DNA from 3 places in the Streptomyces sp. NPDC087787 genome. Region 3 is predicted to be linked to each of the others. Evidence: riboswitches for the same ligand, from Rfam matches in the RefSeq annotation. Region 3 holds a riboswitch; each other region holds the start of a gene.
The links. Region 3 has a riboswitch for thiamine pyrophosphate ahead of ACIOWN_RS27310 (thiamine ABC transporter substrate binding subunit). Riboswitches for the same ligand answer to the same signal wherever they lie in the genome.
Positions count from the first base shown of each region.

Region 1: it holds a riboswitch for thiamine pyrophosphate, as region 3 does, so the genes downstream of both, thiC (phosphomethylpyrimidine synthase ThiC) here and ACIOWN_RS27310 (thiamine ABC transporter substrate binding subunit) in region 3, are expected to answer to the same signal.
Region 2: it holds a riboswitch for thiamine pyrophosphate, as region 3 does, so the genes downstream of both, thiO (glycine oxidase ThiO) here and ACIOWN_RS27310 (thiamine ABC transporter substrate binding subunit) in region 3, are expected to answer to the same signal.

Region 1 covers NZ_JBIUVQ010000005.1:211,531-215,802, reverse strand. The annotation lists gene ACIOWN_RS10675 (hypothetical protein) at 1-38, shown strand, start outside; gene thiC (phosphomethylpyrimidine synthase ThiC) at 164-1,996, opposite strand; TPP riboswitch at 1,989-2,166, opposite strand; gene ACIOWN_RS10665 (YibE/F family protein) at 2,238-3,728, shown strand; gene ACIOWN_RS10660 (SsgA family sporulation/cell division regulator) at 3,839-4,272, opposite strand, start outside.
Region 2 covers NZ_JBIUVQ010000001.1:488,916-493,187, forward strand. The annotation lists gene ACIOWN_RS02270 (thiazole synthase) at 1-334, opposite strand, end outside; gene thiS (sulfur carrier protein ThiS) at 338-538, opposite strand; gene thiO (glycine oxidase ThiO) at 535-1,701, opposite strand; TPP riboswitch at 1,699-1,810, opposite strand; gene ACIOWN_RS02285 (FAD-dependent oxidoreductase) at 1,981-3,210, shown strand; gene ACIOWN_RS02290 (Rv2175c family DNA-binding protein) at 3,277-3,642, shown strand; gene thiE (thiamine phosphate synthase) at 3,785-4,272, shown strand, end outside.
Region 3 covers NZ_JBIUVQ010000019.1:60,144-64,415, forward strand. The annotation lists gene ACIOWN_RS27305 (iron ABC transporter permease) at 1-720, opposite strand, end outside; gene ACIOWN_RS27310 (thiamine ABC transporter substrate binding subunit) at 696-1,772, opposite strand; TPP riboswitch at 1,855-1,960, opposite strand; gene rlmN (23S rRNA (adenine(2503)-C(2))-methyltransferase RlmN) at 2,004-3,110, opposite strand; gene ACIOWN_RS27320 (hypothetical protein) at 3,165-3,572, opposite strand; gene ACIOWN_RS27325 (hypothetical protein) at 3,657-3,965, opposite strand.

The DNA of each region.
Region 1 (4,272 bases), on a different contig from region 3:
GCCCGGACTTCGGAGGCCCGGAACACCAGCCGGAGTGACCGCCACCGGAGTCTCCCCGACGCGACACTCTCGTCCCCGCCCCCACCGGCGGCGGGCGCACGTCCCGAGAGCAATCCGGAGCGGTGCCCTTGCCCACTCGCGAAGAGCACCGCCCCGCCTTGCGTCAGTCGGCGATCGGCAGGTACACCCGGTTCCCCGCCTCCGCGAACTCCTTCGACTTCTGCAGCATGCCCTCGGCGATCTCCTCCGCCGTGGCACCCTCGGCCGCCGCACCACCGAACCGCTCTGTGATGCTTTGGCTGATCTTCATCGAGCAGAACTTCGGGCCGCACATCGAGCAGAAGTGGGCCGTCTTGGCGGGTTCCGCCGGGAGGGTCTCGTCGTGGAACTCCCGTGCCGTGTCCGGGTCGAGGGCGAGGTTGAACTGGTCCTCCCACCGGAACTCGAAGCGGGCGTCGGACAGCGCGTCGTCCCACTCCTGGGCGCCCGGGTGCCCCTTGGCGAGGTCGGCCGCATGGGCGGCGATCTTGTAGGTGATGACGCCGGTCTTGACGTCGTCGCGGTTGGGCAGGCCCAGGTGCTCCTTGGGCGTGACGTAGCAGAGCATCGCCGTGCCCCACCAGGCGATCATCGCCGCGCCGATGCCGGAGGTGATGTGGTCGTACGCCGGTGCGACGTCCGTCGTCAGCGGGCCGAGCGTATAGAACGGAGCCTCATCGCAGATCTCCTGCTGAAGGTCGATGTTCTCCTTGATCTTGTGCATCGGGACGTGCCCCGGGCCCTCGATCATGGTCTGTACGTTCAAACGCCTGGCGATCCGGCCGAGTTCCCCGAGCGTGCGCAGTTCCGCGAACTGGGCCTCGTCGTTGGCGTCCGCGATCGAGCCGGGCCGGAGCCCGTCGCCCAACGAGTAGGTGACATCGTAGGCGGCGAGGATCTCGCAGAGCTCCTCGAAGTTCTCGTAGAGGAACGACTCCTTGTGGTGCGCCAGGCACCAGGCGGCCATGATCGAGCCGCCGCGCGAGACGATGCCGGTCTTGCGGTTCGCGGTGAGCGGCACATGGGCGAGGCGCACCCCGGCGTGGACGGTCATGTAGTCCACGCCCTGCTCGGCCTGCTCGACGACGGTGTCCTTGTAGATCTCCCAGGTCAATTCCTCGGCCCTGCCGTCCACCTTCTCCAGGGCCTGGTAGAGCGGGACCGTGCCGATGGGGACGGGGGAGTTGCGCAGCACCCACTCCCGGGTGGTGTGGATGTTGCGGCCGGTGGAGAGGTCCATGACCGTGTCGGCGCCCCAGCGGGTCGCCCAGGTCATCTTCTCCACCTCCTCCTCGATGGAGGAGGTCACCGCGGAGTTGCCGATGTTGGCGTTGACCTTCACCAGGAACCGCTTGCCGATGATCATCGGCTCGATCTCCGGGTGGTTGACGTTGGCCGGCAGCACCGCACGGCCTGCCGCGATCTCCTCGCGGACCGTCTCGGGAGCGACGTTCTCCCGGATGGCCACGAACTCCATCTCCGGAGTGATCTCCCCGCGGCGCGCGTACCCGAGTTGTGTCACGGCTCGGCCGTCACGGCCGCGGCGGGGCTGGCGCGGCCTTCCGGGGAACACCGCGTCGAGGTTGCGCAGACCGCCGCGCGGCGAGGTGTGCTTGATTCCGTCGTCCTCGGGGCGGACCGGACGGCCCGCGTACTCCTCGGTGTCGCCGCGGGCCACGATCCAGTTCTCCCGCGACGGCGGCAGGCCCCTGCGGACATCGGTGCCGACGAGCGGATCGGTGTACGGGCCGGAGGTGTCGTACAGCGTGACCGACTGCCCGTTGCTGAGGTGCACCTGACGGACCGGCACCCGCAGATCGGGCCGTGAGCCCTCCACGTAGCCCTTGTGCCAGCCGATGGACTTCCCGGCCTCCTCGCCGGAAGCGGCGGAAGCGATCTGCTCCGCGCCGCCGGAGATCTGCTTGGAGGCAGGCGTGCGTACGTCCTTGTTGGTCATGAGACCTACTCCCTACGCCGGCATTACCCGGTAACAGGTTCGGCGGTCGACGCAGCGGTGTCCGTCTGTCGGCGTCTCGTGTGAAACATCGCACGTTCCACGTGAAACATCGCGAAGACGGAGGTCAGCGCCCTCTCAGCCCGGTGCTCCGAGCTCCCGCGTGTGCAAAGGTGCCACCACGCTAGCGTCCATTGTGGCGCGGTGAACAGTGGGCCTGTCCCGTTCTTGCGATGATCGGGCGGTGACCACGACAGAGCAGTTCCCCCATCCGCCGCCCGAACCCCGGCGCGAACAGGACTTCCGGCACGGTCAGGAAGCCACTGGCACGAGCCATGGGCATGGCGCCGGTACCGGCCACGGGCACGGCCCCGCGACCGGGGGCGGGCACGGCCCGGGGAACGACCACGGGCACGGCCCGGGGAGCGGTGGCGGACACGGGCACAGTCACAGCCACGGGCCCGCCGCACCCGTGTCGAAGCACCTCCGCAAGGTGATCGCCGCGATCCTGATTCCGTTCGCCGCCCTGGTGGTGGCCGGACTCGCCGTCCTGTGGCCGGGCGGGGCCCCGTCGCACGAGCGCACCGGCGTCGGCTTCGACCGGCAGACCCAGCAGGCCACCGTCGTCGAGGTGCTCGAGGTCAGCTGCGGGTCGGTGAACGCCTCCGGGGACGCACCGACCGGCGACACCTCCACCGCCGAGGGCTCCTCAGCACAGCAGCAGCAGTCCGGGGCCTGCAAGAAGGCCACGATCCGGGTGGATACCGGCAGCGACAAGGGCCGTACCTTCACCGAGATCGTGCAGCCCGACCAGTCCCGGCAGCTGCATCAGGGCGAGAAGGTCGTGGTCGCCTACGAGCCCTCAGCACCCAAGGATTTGCAGTACTCGGTCACCGACGTCGACCGGCGCTTCCCGATGGCACTGCTGGCCGGTGTCTTCGCACTCGCCGTCGTGGTCGTCGGGCGGATGCGGGGCGTCATGGCGCTGGTCGCGCTGGCCATCAGCTTCCTGGTGCTGAACCTCTTCATCCTGCCCGCGGTCCTTCAGGGATCGAACCCACTGGTGGTGGCGGTGGTGGGGGCCAGCGCCATCATGCTGATCGCGCTGTACATGTGCCATGGCCTGTCCGCACGTACCTCGGTCGCGGTACTCGGCACGCTGATCTCGCTGATGCTGATCGGCTTTCTGGGCTCCCTGTTCATCGGCTGGGCCGCGCTGACCGGCAACACCGACGACAGCACCGGACTGATCCACGGCCTGTATCCGTCGATAGACATGAGCGGCCTGCTGCTCGCCGGTGTCATCATCGGCTCGCTCGGCGTTCTGGACGATGTGACGGTGACCCAGACCTCGGCGGTCTGGGAGTTGCACGAGGCCAACCCCGCGATGGGCCGGCGCGAGCTGTATCGCGCGGGCATCCGCATCGGACGCGATCACATCGCCTCCGTCGTCAACACCCTCGTCCTCGCGTACGCGGGTGCGGCGCTCCCCCTGCTGCTGCTGTTCTCCATCGCACAGAGCGGTGTGACGACAGTCGCCACCAGTGAACTCGTCGCGGAGGAGATCGTGCGCACGCTGGTGGGCTCGATCGGCCTGGTCGCCTCGGTGCCGGTCACCACGGCGCTGGCGGCACTCGTGGTCTCGGCCGACCGTCCGGGACTGATGGAGGCCGCGGCACCGGCCGCCCTGCCCGCTCCGGCGCGCGGCGCAAGGGGCAGGCGCCGCAGGCGCTGACGCCGGGCCCGGGGGCTGTCTGCGTCCCGGGCGACCGGCGAAGCGTTCCTGCACACCCTGGCGCCGTGGCGAAGCGTTACGGCAGCGCCCGTGCCGCCTGCCGCGAGGGCTCAGCCCGCGCTCTGTTCCTCCGCCAGGATGCGGTCCAGGGCTTCGTCGAGGTGGGCGTCGAAGTCGGCCAGCGCGCCCTCCTGCCCCAGGGGCACCAGCTTGTCCGTACGGTCCAGGAACGCCACCAGGGGCGCCGTCGAGGAGCGGAACAGCGCCCGGTCGCCACCGACCTGAAGCCGGATCAGGACCGCGCTCAGCGAGTCGCGGCCGGCCGGTGAGATGCGCACATCGCCGTCACCGCACGGGGTCCCCACCCCGTCGATCAGCAGTTCCCGTCCGAACACCCAGGTCACCGGGGCGTCTCCGGGCAGATGAAAGGTCAGCCGTACGGCATAGGGATCACAGGTCTCGTACCGCAACTCCACCGGGATGCGGAAGGAGAGCTCCTCGGACACGAGAAAGCTCATCATGACCTCTGCCTGTACGGACTCGC
Region 2 (4,272 bases), on a different contig from region 3:
GGTCCGGCAGCAGTGTGCGCTCGTCGGCGATGACCTCCAGCTTGACGAGGTCCGTGCCGAGCGCCTCCCGCGCCAGCCGGGCGGTGAGGACCGCCTCGCCCGCGGTGAAGCAGCCCGCGGTGTTGGGCAGCACCCGGATCCCGAGCGACTCCAGCACCGACAGGACCGAGCCGTGCACGGAGGGATCCACCCGACGCATCGCGACCGTGGTCAGCTCCGTTCCGGAGGCCACGAGCGCCCGCTTCAGGACCTCCAGGCCGGTCGCGCCGCCGGTACCCATGATCAGCCGGGAGGTGAAGGGCGTACCACCGAGGACGAAGGGGTCGTCGGCCATGGCTCAGCCTCCCTGGACGGCGGTCAGCACTTCGACGCGGTCGCCCTCGGCCAGGGCCGTGGACGACCACCGCGCGCGCGGGACGACGGTCTCGTTGAGGGCGGCGGCCACTCCGGAGGGCGCCGCGCTCAGTGCCTGCACGACGGTGCCGAGTGACGTGCCGGGCGCTACCCGGCGGGGCTCACCGTTGACGGAGATGTTCATGCGGGCTGCTCCGTGAGTGCCGCGGCGTAAAAGCGCCTGGGGGAGAAGGGGCGGACCTCGTCCGGCAGCTCGCCGGTGGTCAGGACGTGCGCCATGGCGTCACCGGTGACCGGCGTGAGCAGTACGCCGTTGCGGTAGTGGCCGGTGGCGAGCAGCAGGCCGTCGAGGCCGGTCGGGCCGAGCAGCGGCGCGTTGTCGGGGGAGCCGGGCCGCAGACCCGCCCGGGTCTCCGTGAGCGGCAGCTCGGTGATCCCCGGCACCAGCTCGTGGGCGTCGCGCAGCAGCTCGTACACGCCGCCCGCCGTCACCGTCGTGTCCCAGCCCAGCTCCTCGTTCGTGGCCCCGACGACCAGCTCGCCGTCGAGCCGGGGCACCAGGTAGACCTGGCTGCCGCGCACCACGGCCCGCACGGTGCGGCTCAGGAACGGCGCGTACCGCTTCGGCACCGTCAGCCGAAGCACCTGCCCCTTCACCGGCCGCACCGGCGGCAGCACCTCGTCCGGAACGCCCGCGAGCCGTCCGCTGAGGCTGCCCGCGGCGAGGACCACCCGCTCCGCGGCCGGCGCGGTGCCGTCCCGCAGCACACAGCCCGTTGCCCGGCCCCGGGCCACGGTGAGCCGCTCTGCCCAGCCGCGGTGGAAGACCACGCCCGCCCGCTCGCAGGCCGCGACCAGGGCGCGGGCGAGCCGCCGCGGATCGATCTGGTGGTCGCCGTCCACCCGCAGCCCGCCGCGCACGCCCGGCGCGAGCATCGGTTCGAGGCGGCGGCAGTCCCGCCCCGACAGCCACTCGGACTCCAGGCCCGAGCGGCGCTGAAGGTCGTGCAGTTCCCGCAGGTGGGCGCGGTCGTCGGCGTCCAGCGCGACGGCGAGGGTGCCGCAGCGGCGGTAGCCGAGGTCGTGGCCGGTCAGCTCGGTCAGCTCGGCCGCGAAGTCCGGGTAGCGGCGGGCGGAGGCCAGGTTCAGTGCGAGCAACGTCTGCTCGCCGTAGTGCAGTTCGGTGACGGCGGCCAGCATCCCGGCGGCCACCTGTGCGGCCCCGCCGCCCGGCTCGGGGTCCACCACGGCCGTGGCGAACCCGCGCTGCGCCGAGCGCCAGGCCGTCACGAGGCCGATGATTCCGCCCCCCACGACGAGGACGTCGGACGTACGTGGCAACGACATGGGCGTCCAGCCCCTCCCTTCGCCGGCATGACCCGGATCAGGTTCGTACGGTCGGAGGCCGCCAGCCTCCCTCTCAGCCCGGTGCGTCCGGGCTCCCGCGAGTGCTTGTACGGTCGCCACCCTAGCCCGCGGAACACCGCCCCGGTAGGTGAGCCTCCCGCGTACGAGGGGCGGCCGTGCGGCGGGCGGGCATGGGGGAAGAGGCTGGGGGCAGGTTGTGGAGCGGGTCACCCCGCACGCCCCTGACTGACGCCGCGTCAGTTGAATTATGGTGATCAGGTGAGCGACCAGACGCAGGAACAGGGCACATCGGGGCCGCGGCGCGTGGTCGTCGCGGGCGCCGGCATGGCCGGTGTGCAGACCGCGGTCGCCCTGCGCGAGCAGGGCTTCACCGGCACCGTGACACTGATCGGCGCCGAACCCCACCAGCCCTACGACCGGCCGCCGCTGTCCAAGGCCGTCCTGCTGGGCAAGGCCGAGGGCTCCGCCTTCGACATCGACTTCGAGGCGCTCGGCCTCGAACTGCGGCTCGGCTGCGAGGCACTGGCCGTGCGGCCCGGCGCCCGCGTGCTGGAGACCTCGGCCGGACCGGTGCCGTACGACGTCCTCGTCCTGGCCACCGGCGCCGAACCGATCCGGCTGCCCGGCACGGAGGGCGTGCAGGGCGTCCACCTGCTGCGCACCCTGGACGACGCCGAACGGCTGCGGCCGGTGCTCACCGAGCAGCACGACATCGTGGTCGTGGGCGCGGGCTGGATCGGCGCCGAGTTCGCCACCGCCGCGCGCGAGGCGGGCTGCGCCGTGACCGTCGTGGAGGCCGCGGACCGCCCGCTCGCCGGGGCGCTGCCCGCAGAGGTGGCCGAGCCGATGACCGCCTGGTACGCCGACAGCGGCACCGAACTGCGCACCCACGCGCGCGTGGAGCGCGTCGAACCCGGAGCGGTCGTCCTCGACGACGGCTCCCGGCTGCCCGCGGGCGCCGTCGTGGTCGGCATCGGCGCGCGCCCCGCCACGGACTGGCTGGCCGGCTCCGGCATCGCGCTGGGCCCGCACGGGGACGTCCTGGCGGACGACCATCTGCGCACCTCCGTGCCGGACGTGTACGCGGTGGGCGACTGCGCCTCCTTCCCCTCGGGACGGTACGGCGAGCGCCTGCTGATCCACCACTGGGACAACGCGCTCCAGGGTCCGCGCACGGTCGCGGCCGACATCGTCGGCCTCACCCCCGTGGTCTACGACCCGGTGCCGTACTTCTGGTCCGAGCAGTTCGGGCGCTTCGTCCAGTACGCGGGACACCACACGTCGGCCGACGCCGTCGTCTGGCGCGGCGATCGCACCGGACCGGCGTGGACCGTCTGCTGGCTCCGCGAGGGCCGGCTCGTCGCCCTCCTGGCCGTCGGCCGGCCGCGGGATCTGGCGCAGGGGCGGCGGCTGATCGAGTCCGGCACGCCCATGGATCCGCGGCTGCTGGCGGACCCGGCGAAGCCCCTGAAGGCGGCGACCGCGTGAGGCACACGTCCCCGGGTGGACGGGCCTGGCTTCCGAGTGTCAGTGGCAGATGGCACGCTTGTGTCCGTGACCGAGATTGACACGAAGATCGACGCTCTCGTCCCTGACTGGCTCACCCTTCCCGACATCGCCGAACAGCTCGGCGTCGAGGTGACACGTGTGCGGCAGTTGGTCAAGGAGGGCCAGCTCATCGCCGTACGCCGTGGTGAGAACCGCGCGCTGCACGTCCCCGCCGCCTTCATCGACGGCGACAAGGTCGTCAAGGGCCTGTCCGGCACCCTGACGCTCCTGAGGGACGACGGCTTCACGGTCGAAGAGATGATCGAATGGCTGTTCACCCCCGACCCGACCCTGCCGGGCACCCCCGCCCAGGCCCTGAGTGAGAACCGTGGCACAGAGGTGAAGCGCCGCGCCCAGGCCCTCGCCGTCTGACCCGGCCACTCCTCCACGCCCCCCGGCCGCGGCCCCGGCGGCCGGGCGGGCGGTGGCCGCACCGGCCGGCCGGGAGGGGCGGATAGGGTCCGTCCGAGTGGCCGGCCGAGCCACGGAACCGACGAGCCGGGGGGACCCGCGTATGCCTGAGACCGCTGCCGTTGCCGCAGCCGACGCCCGTGGTCGGCTCGGTGCCGCGCGCCTGTACCTGTGCACGGACGCTCGCAGGCGGCAGGGGGACCTGGCCGGGTTCCTCGACGCGGTGCTGGCGGCGGGCGTCGACGTCGTGCAGTTGCGGGACAAGGGCATCGAGGCGGGGGAGGAGCTGCGCCTGCTGGAGGTGTTCGCCGACGCGTGCGCTCGGCACGGGAAGCTGCTCGCGGTCAACGACCGGGCGGACGTCGCCCACGCGGCCCGCGCCGATGTGCTGCACCTGGGGCAGGGGGACCTTCCGGTGCCGGCCGCCCGCGCCATCCTCGGCGACGGCGTCCTGATCGGCCGGTCCACGCACGCCGAGGACGAGGCCGCCGCCGCGGCCGTGCAGGACGGCGTGGACTACTTCTGCACCGGACCCTGCTGGCCCACGCCCACCAAGCCGGGCCGCCCCGCCCCCGGCCTCGGCCTCGTCCG
Region 3 (4,272 bases):
GTAGATCTCCACTTCGAGGGTGGAGAAGGCGGGGCCGCCGAGGATCTGCACCACGCCGAAGGAGGTGAACGTGAACAGGAAGACCATCAGCGCCGCGGCGCCCACCGCTGGGGCCAGCGCGGGGAGGGTGACCTTGCGCCAGGCGGTCAGCGGCGAGGCGCCGAGCATCCGGGCCGCCTCCTCCTGGCGCGGGTCGAGCCCCGCCCACAGTCCGCCCACGGTCCGTACGACGACGGCGTAGTTGAAGAAGACGTGGGCGAGCAGGATCGCCCACACCGTGGTGTCCAGCCGGACGCCCCACAGTTCGTCGAGCAGGCCGCCGCGCCCGACCAGCGCGAGGAACGCGGTGCCGACCACGACGGTGGGCAGCACGAACGGCACGGTGACGACGGCCCGCAGGACGTGCCGGCCGGGGAAGTCGAGGCGGGCGAAGACATAGGCGCCGGGCAGGGCGACGAGCAGGGTGAGCGCGGTGGAGGCGAGCGCCTGCCAGGTGGTGAACCACAGCACGTGCCGGATGTCGGACTGTCCGAACACATCGGTGATCCGCCCCAACTGCCAGGCCCCGTCCGTCTCCAGGCCGCGCCGGACGATCGCGGTCACGGGGTAGGCGAAGAACACCGCGAAGAACGCGACGGGCACGGCCATGAGGCCGAGCCGCGCCGCGTTCCCCGTCCGGCGGCCGCGTCCGCGGCCTACCTGAGGACGAGCGAGGTCCACGACTTGACCCACTGGTCACGGTTGGCGGCGATCCTGTCGGGGGCCAGGGTCTCGGGGTTCTTGGCCTGGGGGCCGTACTTCACGAACTCCGGCGGCACCTGGGCGGCTTCGCGCACCGGGTGGACGAACATGCTCAGCGGCATGTCGTCCTGGAACTCCTTGGTGATCAGGAAGTCCAGGAAGGCCTTGCCCCCTTCGGTGTTCCTGGCGTTGCTGAGCAGTCCCGCGTACTCGACCTGGCGGAAGCAGGTGCCCTGCGCGACGCCGGTCGGCGCGGTCTTCGGCCGCGGGTCGGCGTAGATGACCTCGGCGGGCGGCGAGGAGGCGTAGGAGACGACGAGGGGCCGGTCGCCCTTGGCCTTCCTGCCGCCCGCGGAACCGGAGAACTCCTGGTTGTAGGCCTGCTCCCAGCCGTCGACGACCTTGACGCCGTTGGCCTTGAGCTTCTTCCAGTAGTCCTGCCAGCCCTGGTCGCCGTACCTGGCGGCGGTGCCGAGCAGGAAGCCGAGGCCGGGCGAGGAGGTGGCGGCGTTCTCGGTGACGAGGAGGTTCCTGTACTCCGGCTTGATCAGGTCGTCGAACGAGGCTGGCGGGGTCAGCCGGTGGTCGGCGAAGTACTTCTTGTCGTAGTTGACGCAGATGTCGCCGGTGTCGATGGGCGTGACCCGGTGCTTGGCCTCGTCGACCCGGTACTGCGGCAGGATCAGGTCGGCGTCCTTCGGCTCGTACGGCTGGAACAGCCCGTTGTCCAGGGCGCGGGACAGCAGGGTGTTGTCGACGCCGAAGAAGACGTCGCCCTGCGGGTTGTCCTTGGTGAGGATGGCCTTGTTGACGGCCTGGCCGGCGTCGCCGTCCTCCAGGACCTTCACCTTGTAGCCGGAGCTCTTCTCGAAGTCGGCGATGACGCTCTTGGAGGCGGCCCACGAGTTGTGGCTGACGAGGGTCACCGTCTTGGAGCCCGCGGAGCCCTTGCCGTCGGGTGACGAGCCGCACGCCGACAGCGTGACCAGGCCGAGCCCGACCGCGGCTACGGCGAACGTCTTGATGTGCACTGGATGTCCTCCTGGGGGTTGGCCAGGAAGAGACGCGGCCCTGCCCGGGGTCCGCGAGGGACACCCGGGCAGGGCACAACAGCTTGAGTGATGACCGAACTTCCTACCCAGAATGACCTGGGCGAGGTTCAGAGGGTCTGCGGCCGGTGCCGCACTCTCAGCGCTGTGGCGCTCCCCTGTCGGAATATGAAGATGTGTAGATTCCCAGCCTACCGTCCGGCCACCGCCCGGCTACCTTTCGGTGGCGGCCAGCTGACCGCAGGCGCCGTCGATCTCCTGGCCCCGGGTGTCCCGGACGGTCACCGGCACACCGTGGGCGGCGATCGCCTCGACGAACGCCTTCTCGTCCTCGGGCCGGGACGCGGTCCACTTCGAGCCGGGCGTCGGGTTCAGCGGGATGAGGTTGACGTGCACGGGCTTGCCCTTGAGCAGCCGGCCGAGCCGGTCGCCACGCCACGCCTGGTCGTTGATGTCCCGGATCAGCGCGTACTCGATGGACAGCCGGCGCCCGGACCTGGCGGTGTACTCGAATCCGGCGTCGAGCACCTCCCGCACCTTCCACCGCGTGTTGACCGGGACGAGCGTGTCGCGCAGTTCGTCGTCCGGTGCGTGCAAGGAGATGGCGAGCCGGCACTTGAAGCCCTCGTCGGAGAACCGGTGGATCGCCGGAACCAGGCCCACCGTCGAGACGGTGATCCCCCGCTGGGACAGCCCGAGGCCGTCCGGCTCGGGGGCGGTCAGGGCGCGGATGGCGGCGACGACGCGGTTGTAGTTGGCGAGCGGCTCGCCCATGCCCATGAAGACGATGTTCGACAGGCGCGCGGGACCACCGGGGACCTCGCCGTCCCGCAGGGCGCGCATCCCGTCGACGATCTGGTGCACGATCTCGGCGGTGGACAGGTTCCGGTCGAGCCCGGCCTGTCCCGTGGCGCAGAACGGGCAGTTCATGCCGCAGCCCGCCTGCGAGCTGATGCACATGGTCACCCGGTCCGGGTAGCGCATGAGCACCGACTCCACGAGCGTGCCGTCGAACAGGCGCCACAGCGTCTTGCGGGTGGTCCCCTGGTCGGTCGACAGATGCCGTACGACCGTCATCAGCTCGGGAAGCAGCGCCTCCTGGAGCTTGGCGCGGGACCCGGCGGGGATGTCGGTCCACTGCTCCGGGTCGTGCGCGTACCGCGCGAAGTAGTGCTGCGAGAGCTGCTTCGCACGAAACGGCTTCTCGCCGATCGCGGCGACAGCCTCCTTGCGCTCGGCGGGCGACAGGTCGGCAAGATGCCGCGGCGGCTTCTTGGCTCCGCGCGGGGCGACGAAAGTGAGTTCTCCGGGCTTAGGCATGGCTGTACCAGTGTCGCAGATCCAATCCGCGCTGCCGCAGGGCGCCCGGGGATGCTAATGCCGCGCCCACTGTCGCAGCTTCCTGATGACACGATCCTTCTGGAGACGGGTTGCCGAGATTTCACCCGGGCTCGTCATGAACGCCGTGAGGGGGGTCCATCGCTTACGTCCGTTGCGAGCCGTCCACCGCACCGCGGGGAAGTCCGTGATCTCCGTGATGCGCTTTCGGTCGATCACTCGTGTGCGCAGGTAGCCATGGATCACCAGCCGCGAGTGTTCGTACGTCACACTGAGTCGATATCCCCGCACCGTCAGGGCAGCGAACCCGATCACGCCCAGACCAGCCGCAAGCCGTGCGATGGCGGTATCGGCTTGCGTCGCGTACGCAAGGCGGACAACCGCCGGAACGGCTCCGAGGCCGCTGTTGGCCAGACGGTTCGGCGTGGACGTCGATTGCTCCATGAGGTTCCTCGTGTGGTCGCGCCTGCCGGCGCAGCCTACAGCCGGCGGGGCATGGCCATGCCAGCCACACAACGGCCGCGGCAGTCACAGCCAACTGGCCCAGCCGAAAGTCAGGAGGTAAGACCGCGTGACGGCGGCCCACCCGCGGCGCCCGCCACGGACAACCGCGAGAAGGGCGACGGCGAACCAGGCCGCGACCGCTCCACCGACCATCAGAGCCCACTGGGCGCCGCCAGCGGCAGCGATCAAGGCGACGACGATGACCATGATGGCGAGCCCGGCATGGGCACCGCCGGTACTCACACGGAGCATCTCGCGCACGACCCGACGGTCCTCAGCGAGCACCCGCTCGTACGCGTTCAGTTCACGCCCCGCACCGTCCTGCTCCTGCATGCCCCGCGCCACAAGCCCTCCTCACACAGCCTGGCCCAAGATGAAGCCGGCACTCGTCCAGACGCCGCAGCCCGCCGCACCGTTGCCCATCGCGTCCGCCGACGCGCCTCCTGCCTGAACGGGCAGGCAGCGGGCATGGCACACTCCGGAGACGGCCGGTGATGGTGAGTGATTTCGCCAGGGGGAGAGACATGACCGATGGGTGGCCCAAGCGCTGGTGGACCGCCGCTCTCCTGGCTGCGGGACTGGCCGGAAAGGTGGCCTACGACGTCTGGTGGACGGTGCGGATTCTTGCGGGGCCGGCAGT